DNA from 2 places in the Paenibacillus sp. SJS-P3 genome. Region 1 is predicted to be linked to the other one. Evidence: riboswitches for the same ligand, from Rfam matches in the RefSeq annotation. Region 1 holds a riboswitch; the other holds the start of a gene.
What was found. A riboswitch is a leader RNA that binds a small molecule or an ion and turns the genes downstream of it on or off. The one in region 1 is predicted to bind fluoride.
Positions count from the first base shown of each region.

Region 1 (4,814 bases):
GCAACTAATGTAAGCAGCTTGAGAAAAACTTGGTTTTCAAATCCCAAAGCGAACATCTTAGCCGGAATGACCGTCGCACTTGCACTCATTCCTGAAGCGATTGCTTTTTCAATCGTAGCTGGGGTCGACCCCATGATTGGTTTGTACGCATCGTTTTCGATGGCAGTCACCATTTCATTTTTTGGTGGACGTCCTGGGATGATCTCCGCCGCGACGGGAGCCATGGCCCTACTCATGGTTGGGCTCGTTCGAGACCACGGGTGGAATTCTTATTTGCTGCCACGATATTGACGGGTATCATTCAGGTCATCGTCGGCTTTTTAAAACTGGGTAGGTTTATCAGCTTTGTGCCTCATTCCGTTATGACTGGTTTCGTGAACGCTTTGGCTATCCTTATTTTCATGTCTCAATTGACGCATTTTGTTGGCCAAGGTTGGGTTATGTACGGGTTGGTTGCGTTAACGCTTTTGATCATTTATGTGCTACCACGATTCACCAAAGCGGTACCGTCTGCTTTGGTAGCCATCATTATCGTATCGGTCATCACGATCAGTCTAAAGATTGACGTGTTCACAGTAGGGGATATGGGAAATATCACGAGTTCCTTTCCGATTTTCCACTTACCTAATTTTGTTCCGTCCCTGGACAATTTGATGATCATTCTGCCCTATTCCATCTCGCTGGCTTTAGTCGGTCTTCTTGAATCCTTATTAACCGCAACCATCGTTGATGATATGACAGACACAAGCAGTGATAAGAATAGGGAAGTAAAGGGACAAGGGATCGCTAACGTCGTAACGGGGTTTTTCGGAGGCATGGCCGGTTGCGCCATGATTGGCCAATCGGTCATAAACGTAAAATCCGGAGGTCGTACACGACTTTCCACCTTTGTCTCAGGGGTTTTTCTGATCTTCCTGATTATTGTTCTCGGCGATGTCGTTAAAGAAATCCCAATGGCCGCGCTTGTCGGTGTCATGATTATGGTCTCGATTGGCACATTTGACTGGCAATCGCTTATTCAGTTAAAAAAGATCCCATTTGGCGATTCACTTGTCATGATCGTCACTGTCAGTATCGTGGTTCTTACCCATGATCTATCTTACGGGGTTATGGCAGGCGTGCTGCTGAGTGCACTTATTTTTGCCTGGAGAATATCTAACCTGCGTATCACAAGCCGAATGCAATCGGACGGTCATAAGGTATATTCGGTATCAGGGCAGCTGTTCTTTGCCACTACATCACATTTCGTTGATAAGTTTGACTACATGCACGACCCGGATAAAATCATCATTGATTTTTCGCATTCGCATGTATGGGACCATTCTGCAGTTAATGCTATCGCAAAAGCAATTGCGAAATATCGTCAACTAGATAAGGATGTTACAATCTTAGGGTTGAATGATGAAAGCAAACGGCTTATAGATAGAATTGGTATCGAATCGCCTAGCGGTCATTGAGGACAGTTCGCCACAAATCTTGGTCTTGGCTGCGGCCATCCACCAGCGATGCGAAACTACAGCCGGGGGAAGTCGTGCTAGAACCTCGCAGCGGCGGCAGTTTCGGTTTTTTCCTGGCCTCGCGTGAAGTCGGAGAGGCCGGTCGCGTGAAACCGCAAACTAAATTCAATGTAGAAATGCGACCCCTTATTTTAGAAGGGGTCTTTTCTTTGTTCAGATCCAACACTGTTTCAGTGAATGAGCATTTTGCGATCGTTCCATTAGGTCCGGGGGCAGTAGAAAGTTGTTTTGCAAAGAAGCAAATTGCTCATAATAAAATGCTCTTGTCGTGAAACTCACGTATCAACTTACATCCGAGAAAATTGCACACATCGTAAACCTATATATTTTGTGTTCTAGAAGTTGGCAGATAAAGCCTTTAAAAAAAATATTTTTTATCGACTTAAAAACATTTTTCGATACATAAATTATGTGTATCAGTTTAAGCCCACTCGAACCATTAGACGTAATCATGAAGGAGAGACGTAACGATTATGTCAGGTATGATTTCCAGGGGAGAAGTGGCCTTAATTTTACAAGCTGGATTACTTTTGCCGCAGTACTTCACTTCAGTTATCATTACGATCATCTTGACCACGCTCATTGCCCCTCCAATGTTGAAGGTCATGTTTATGGGGTCTAAACCATTAAAAGAAAATGACGGTACCTTGTAGACGTTTCATACGTTGACGCGCATTTGTTTGTAGCATAAAATGAATCTGAGCTTCAAACGGCGATGGAGTTCGCCATAACCGCCTTGTGCTAATGACTCCTACCAGTGTTTTCTCTGCTGGTAGGAGTTTATTTTTTGATGAAAGGAAGTCGTGCATGAATGTCGTTGCGCTTGTCATTGGCGGGTTCATTGGGACGATCCTGCGTTATGCAACTGGGGATTTCATTCCTCCATTACCGAACGGGTTCCCACTTGGCATTTTAATCATTAACTTTTTGGGCTGCTTCTTATTAGGTTGGTTTTTTACGGTTACATTGGAGCGCTGGAACATTCGTCCTGCAATACGGCTTGGTTTAGGAACCGGCGTGATCGGGGCTTTTACCACGTTCTCAACGTTTTCGGTCCAAACCGTTGATCTTATGCAACATGGACACTTCTTCGTCGCCGCTTTGTATGTTCTCTTAAGCATCATTGGCGGGATACTGCTGACTTTTGCCGGGGGCCGTTTGGCACACGTGCAAAGGAGAGGGGGAACGGCATGATTTGGCTTATCGGTCTTGGTGGCGTTCTAGGTACGCTTTCTCGTTTTTACCTGGGGAAATGGATAAGTGCGAAGGGGACATCGACGTTTCCTTGGGGAACATGGGTGATTAATTTAACCGGCTCATTTACACTAGGGATACTCTTTTCCCTACATGTGAACCATGCGATTTCGGATTTGGTTTGGCTGATATTCGGCACAGGATTTTGCGGTGCATATACGACGTTTTCGACATTTGGCTACGAGACAAGCCAACTTGTACAAAAAGGGGAAGTCGTAAAAGCCGGTGTTTATGTGGTGACTTCGGTGTTGCTGGGGTTATTAAGTGCTTTTTTAGGTATTACGTTATTCAGATGATCCATTTCCTATTTATTTTCGCTAAACAAAAAGCACGCCAACTGCCTCATCAAATTAGTTGGTAACTTTATTTTTCCCCGAATGAGCAAGACAAGTATGAGTACCGGCGTACGTACTTTGGTCGATTTGAATATGATTCATAAAGTATGGGAGAAAGGATCCCGTAAAGATTCCTATGAAGTGGAGCCGGACTGGTTTCAGACATTTACCGATTTTTTTGTCATCAAGCGGCGGAATTAGCAGGTGATGTCGCAGTTCGACTAGGGCAGCCATTACCGGCACGAAATTTACGGTTTACCTGGTGCTTAAAACAGAGTATTCTTAATGATGTATTTGAATCGCAACTGTTTATCCTATATAAGGAGTAATAAAATACAATGCTCGAAATGGCCGGCTACAAGTCAATAGCACTTGATATTGCTCAAAGAATTGTAAGTGGTGAATTCCCTATCCAAAGCAAAATATCCGGACGTACCTTACTCGCAAGCGAATACCATGTCTCCCCTGAGACTATTCGAAAAGCGATTGGATTGCTAAAGGATGAGAACATCGTTTCCGTCTCACAAGGGAAAGAGATTGTGATCATCTCAGACCAAAATGCTTATGACTACATTAACCGGAATAATTACTTGAAATCCGTGTATTCGCTTAAACAGGATTTGCAGCAGTTGTTAGCGCAGAAAAAGCAGATAGACAGCAAGTTTGATGCATTGCTTACCGAGATTATCAACACTTCGGATCGGCTACAAAATCTGAAGCCTTATCATCCGGTGGAAATTAAGGTGAGTGATGAATCTCATGCAGTTGGCAAGACCATTGCCAATCTCCAATTTTGGCAAAACACAGGAGCCACTATCGTCGCTCTACGGAGGGGTACGCAAGTTTCCATCTCACCAGGTCCACATGTGATTCTTGGAGTAAACGATGTAATTGTCGTAGTGGGGGACGGGCACGTTCAGGAAAGAACCGAGCGCTTTATCAATGAGTTTCAATCGGAAGAATAAATAATGACACAATTCAGACTGTCTTACGGCATATTATGCCAAGGCAGTCTTTTTATGTTGTTCTTTCCTTATTATTTTACAAATAATTACAAACAACTTTATTTTAAATATGAGTTGTTAGATTGGAGAGAATTTGTTATAGTATAAAATGCCAGATTCGTTCGCATATACCCTTCGTTGTTTTTACATGCAGCTTTTCACCTCATGGCAATTCCACTCGTTTCTCAAAAAGACGATTACGCCCATAAAATAACTGCAGAACATTTCTATTAAACACAGCCTATCTAACCGACTACAACGAGTTTTACAAAAGGATGTGATAGGACAAATCGTTCGTGTGTACACATTTTTTTTTTTTAAAACCTATCAAAAGAAAGGTGAGTGTCCTCATGATTCAAATGAGCGGGGTTCATAAAGTCTACGACGATGGTTTTAAGGCTTTAACCAATGTAAATCTGCTTGCTAAAAAAGGAGAAATCACAGTGCTCATAGGCCCTAGCGGCTGTGGAAAATCAACAACCATGAAGCTGATCAACCGGTTGATTGAACCAACAGACGGGAGCATTCAAATCGAAGGTAAAAGCATCAGGGAATTAAATCCGGTAGACCTGCGAAGAAAGATCGGCTATGTCATTCAAAACATCGGTTTATTCCCACATATGACTATTGCGAAAAATGTGGCTGTTGTTCCTACCCTGTTAAAATGGGAAAAACCCCGCATCGAAGCAAGAGTTGACGAGCTT
Region 1 is NZ_CM160043.1:3,429,064-3,433,877, reverse strand. Features, by position in the region: partial or broken gene AC06G8_RS15815 (SulP family inorganic anion transporter) at 67-1,457, shown strand; gene AC06G8_RS15810 (hypothetical protein) at 1,532-1,789, shown strand; partial or broken gene AC06G8_RS15805 (sodium:proton antiporter) at 1,973-2,170, shown strand; fluoride riboswitch at 2,220-2,278, shown strand; gene crcB (fluoride efflux transporter CrcB) at 2,325-2,711, shown strand; gene crcB (fluoride efflux transporter CrcB) at 2,708-3,067, shown strand; partial or broken gene AC06G8_RS15790 (GbsR/MarR family transcriptional regulator) at 3,149-3,301, shown strand; gene AC06G8_RS15785 (TrkA C-terminal domain-containing protein) at 3,445-4,071, shown strand; gene AC06G8_RS15780 (ABC transporter ATP-binding protein) at 4,461-4,814, shown strand, end outside.

Region 2 (4,814 bases), 2.3 Mb from region 1:
CACATACGTCATAGGATGAAGCCAAGCATGATGATAATCCAATGATTCGAGCTCCCATCCATCGTGATGATGATGGTAATCGAAGAACATGTGATCATCGAAGAACATGTGATCATCGAAGAACATGTGCTCATCCCACATTTCATGCATCATCGGGTGGAAATCGTCCATCATCGGATGAATGTCATCCATCATCGGATGATAGTGATACATGTTGTGGAAGTCATGCATCGGAAGGAAATCATGCATGTGATGAAAGTCGTGCATGTAAGGAAAGTGCTGCATTTGACTAAAATCAACGCTGCAATGATAGGAGTGAGGAGCAGGCTGCTTATACACAGTTTGAGGTCCCAAATTGGCCTGGGTCGGGCTTGATTGCATTTGGTGGTAATACTTGGGCATATCAGCCGATTGTGGCAGATAAGATTGATTGCGTAGCATGGCGTGCCTCCTTTTTGTCATACTCTACAGTATGCTTTGAACGATAAAAGGGCACTTATCCCTACAAAATGGGCTGCAAGCTTAGGCATTTAAGAATAGGACGGCTGTATTCGCTCCGTTTCACGGACCGATCGGTTTCCCCGACTTCAGTCAATGACCCAACTAGCCAAATCGTGGTTTAAGGATGAGCGGAATAACTCCCGGAATCCGAGTCCCGCGGAGTTTATAAATCTGCTAGAGACCCTAGCATCAGCACAAATTTACCGCCCGTCCAAACATCTCAACGATTAGAAACATAGAGTAGGGTATAAATAACGAGAGGGGGTATGAACAATGTCTGAAGTTGGTTATGGCGATGCTTTCAAAAGCCCAGCCGCCGTTCTGGTCCTGTTCATTCTGCTGGTTATCATCACAAAATCTTTCTGGTACTAATCGTTAGCGTCAAACCCTTCCCACCTTCTATCCGTTCCATGGCTATGACAAAATCCTCCTCATTCGAGGAGGATTTTTTATGACCAAAGAATATGTTCGTAAGAAATGGGAAACGCTCGTCAACGCTTTTCGGTCTAGCGGAGAGAAAGCAACGACATGGTGCAAGGCCAATCACTGGACCGACGCCAGTTCTATACGTGGATGAAGCGAATTGACGGTCCTGGATAAGATTACTTACCGATTATTCTTATTCATTGGGGTCTGTTTACGTACATGTATGTTTGTTGTCTGGACGAGCGGGGAATACTGATTCCATTCTGCTTAAATCGAAAGCCAGGAAGGTATAGGAACGGAAATTAATCGTATATGTACCAATTGAACAGGAATAAAGAGCAAGATATAGTGTTGTTACATAGGAGTTATGAAGGGAGTCAATTACTTTGAATGTTGAATTGTTTAAGGATTTGATTAAGGATGATCGGGGCAATTATTACGTAGCAGTCCTCAAGGAAGGTAATGAGCTGACTTTGGTTAATGCGATGCTAGAGCGGTCTTACGAAGATTTATTGGAGTTTAATGAGGAATTCAAACAAAAGTATGCAGAGTACGAGCACCAGTTCATTGGCAAAATCATCATGGATAAGGTGCGGCACGACGTCGTATTCGCTTCCAAAGAAGACGGTCATGGCCGAATGCATGATTTGGGTAAGGCAATGAGCGAATACAGGGTTACGTTTATCGATATGATTGAATTTTACCGAAATCCTCGGACAGGACGCCTATGACAGCGAAACCGATTAAACTTAGTGTTTTGGATTTGGTCCCCGTTTTTGATGAGGTCGATGCAACCTTCGCACTGGGACAAGCTGTAGAGCTGGCTCAAGCAGCCGAAAGACTGGGATATTTCCGTTATTGGGTGGCGGAACATCATGATATGCCAGGGCTGGCATGCACCTCAACGGATGTGCTTCTATCGCATATCGGTGCAAAAACACAGAGCATTCGTATCGGATCCGGGGCATTGCTGTTGCCGCATTATAAGCCACTAAAAGTTGCAGAATCCTTTCATTTACTCGCTAGTTTGTACCCGGGACGAGTAGATCTTGGTTTAGGAAGGGCGCCCGGTGGTTCTGCTGAAGTGAGCCTCGCTCTCAGTGACAACTTTCTTGAAAATGTCTGGAAAATGCCAGAATTGCTCCGAGGAGTTTCCGAGTTATTGCAGGGGAGCTATGAATACGAAGGACGTCGGATTACCGCCCGCCCAACTCCATCCGTATCGCCAGAACTGTGGCTGCTAGGGACAAATAAGAAGAGCGCGGCTTATGCAGCTGAGTTTGGAACAGGTTATGTTTTTGGCCAGTTTATGAGCGAAGTAGACGGGGAGGAAGTATTGAGAGCTTACCGCGAAGCGTTTACTCCGTCGGCTCTTTCCCCTGTACCGAGAGCGATCGTTGCCGTTGGTGTCGTTTGCGCGGAAACAGAGGAGGAGGCAGAGAGGCTGGCATCCTCGGGTACAGCTTTGTTTCAACAAGAAGCTTCCGCAGGGGAAAGGGCTCCGCTTTCGGAGCGTAAGCTGCTGATAGGCACGCCTGAGAGCCTAAAGAAAAAGCTCGAACAGTTATCTCACTTGTATGGCGTTGATGAATTCATTGTCGTTACGATGATTCCCGACTATCGGAAACGGTTGCGTTCTTTTGAGCTGCTTGCCCATACATGCTCAATGGCTTAATTCGTTTTATTATTAAAGCAGGAAGCGGGCGGGCCGTTCGCCTGGTATCCGACGTCGGTGCCGACGCTGTTCGTGCCGCTCGGCAGCCGTAGACGGACGTCCTGAGCGAGGCAGCAATTGTGTGCAGGATATGCCGAAACGCTATTGACGGAAAGTATTTTCCGAAGCTAAGATGGAAGCAACTGCACAGTCCGGATTAGAGGTTGCTCTCCGGCCGCTGCGAGGCGATGGAGTTCGCCGTAACCGCCCGAGGGCTGATGACTCCTACCAGTGATGCTTGCTGGTAGGAGTCTATTTTTTTGTCCCGATGCGGAGCATTCAATTCTATGGAAAGAAGGCGTCAGAATGATTTATTTGCTGATGGGCATAGGAGGCACGATGGGGGCGCTGCTGCGCTACAGCCTGGGGGAATGGATCGGAACGGGAGGCGGCGGCTCCCTCTTCCCGCTCGGCACATTGGCTGTGAATTTTGCGGGATGTTTCATGCTCGCCTTTTTCTACACCGCGACGATGACAAGGTTCACCGTCCATCCGCATTTGCGTTCTTCGTTCGGAACCGGGTTTATCGGCTCCTTCACGACCTTTTCGGCCTTCTCCCGGGAAATGACGGAGCTGATGGGCACAGGACACTTGGGGACCGCCGCTTTGTATGCGGTTGGAAGTCTGCTGGGAGGCTTCCTGGCGACGATGGCCGGGATGAAGCTGGGAACGTTCGAAAGAAAGCAAGCGGGAGAGGAGCGAGGTCAATGACGTGGGTACATATCGGAATCGGAGGTTTCGCGGGAGCGATCCTGCGGTTCGTACTGATCGAGCTTGTCCGCAAGAGGAGCTCGTCCGGCTTTCCTTATGGAACGCTGCTGGTCAATCTGTCCGGCTCGCTTCTGATCGGCCTGCTGTACGGCGCGACCTCGGATTCGCGTCTGATCCTGCTGCTCGGCACCGGCTTCCTGGGAGCCTATACGACCTTCTCTACGTTCCAGTATGAGCTGGTCGGTTATGGGCGGATGAAGCAGTGGATGCCGCTGTTCGGGTATTTGACCGTCAGTGTCGTGCTTGGCCTGCTGCTCGCCGCGGCCGGCCATTCGGCTGGCATGTTGCTGCGGTAGAAATGCTGCGGGAACTTCTGGAACTGCAGGGTTGCCAAGACGGTTTAAGCGAGCGGAGCTGAGGAGCTGCAGACCATTCTGTTGAAGCTGACGAAATGATTGACCTTCCCCCGGCGGCAATGTTTTAGAATAGATGTCGAGGCTCCCTATCGAATGGAGGTCAAAGCAATGCTTACAATCAGGCAGATGGCCGGCATCTTCGACGTGTCGGCAAAAACGCTTCGCCATTACGATTCCATCGGCTTGTTCAGTCCGCTTGCCGTCGGAGAGGACAATCGCTACCGCTATTACGGGTTCGAGCAGCTCGGCATGCTGCGGCGGATCATGTGGCTGCGCTCGCTCGGAGTCGGCCTGGAAACGATCCAATCTCTGAAAGACAGCGGAGAGCTGCATGGAGATGAGTCCTTGGAGCCGCTGCTGAGTCAGCGTGAAACAGCTATCCGAGGGCAAATGGAAGAGCTCGGCAAGCTGCTGAACAAAGTCGAGGCGATGAGAGAAAGGCTGCAGCAGAGCCGTAATCTCCGGGACGGGCCGAGAATCGTCGTCAAGGATGCCTTTACGGTCGTGGGGCTGGATTGGGATGACCGGCAGCTGGCGGAAGGAGATGGAATTCCACAGCTCTGGGAACGCTTTTTGCGGCGGGCTCACGAGATTGCGGGCAGGGTGAATCCGAACGAGCTGATCGGAGCCGGCGGCCCGCGCGAATCCGGGGTGTTCGGTTATATCGCGGGATTTGAGACCACGGATGCCGGAGCGGTTCCGCAGGGGTTGACGGCTGTGACCATTCCTGCCTATACCTACGCAGTGTTTGAACTGGAGGATCTGGGGAAGATCTGGGAGATGAGGGAAGCGATCTATTCCAAGCTGCTGCCCGGACTTGGCCTCTCGCCGGCGAATGGAGTCATGTACGAGAAGTACGACGACCGGTTCGGCGGTGCGGACGGGCGAATCGAGTTGATGATCCCTCTGCTTGCGGCGGGGGAGGAAAAGGCGGGGGCGGAATGATAGGAATGCTGCAACGGATTGAATGGCGCCAAACAACTCCGGAATGGGAAGAGCTGCTTCTCGATCCGGCCGGAAATCGGCCGTTCCCGATGGAATCGGGA
Region 2 is NZ_CM160043.1:1,134,164-1,138,977, forward strand. Features, by position in the region: gene AC06G8_RS05105 (hypothetical protein) at 1-441, opposite strand, end outside; gene AC06G8_RS05110 (YjcZ family sporulation protein) at 775-873, shown strand; gene AC06G8_RS05115 (hypothetical protein) at 1,314-1,658, shown strand; gene AC06G8_RS05120 (LLM class flavin-dependent oxidoreductase) at 1,655-2,602, shown strand; fluoride riboswitch at 2,817-2,876, shown strand; gene crcB (fluoride efflux transporter CrcB) at 2,948-3,352, shown strand; gene AC06G8_RS05130 (fluoride efflux transporter FluC) at 3,349-3,708, shown strand; gene AC06G8_RS05135 (effector binding domain-containing protein) at 3,877-4,713, shown strand; gene AC06G8_RS05140 (phosphotransferase enzyme family protein) at 4,719-4,814, shown strand, end outside.
Region 2: linked by a shared signal. The riboswitch ahead of crcB (fluoride efflux transporter CrcB) and the one ahead of crcB (fluoride efflux transporter CrcB) in region 1 are both predicted to bind fluoride.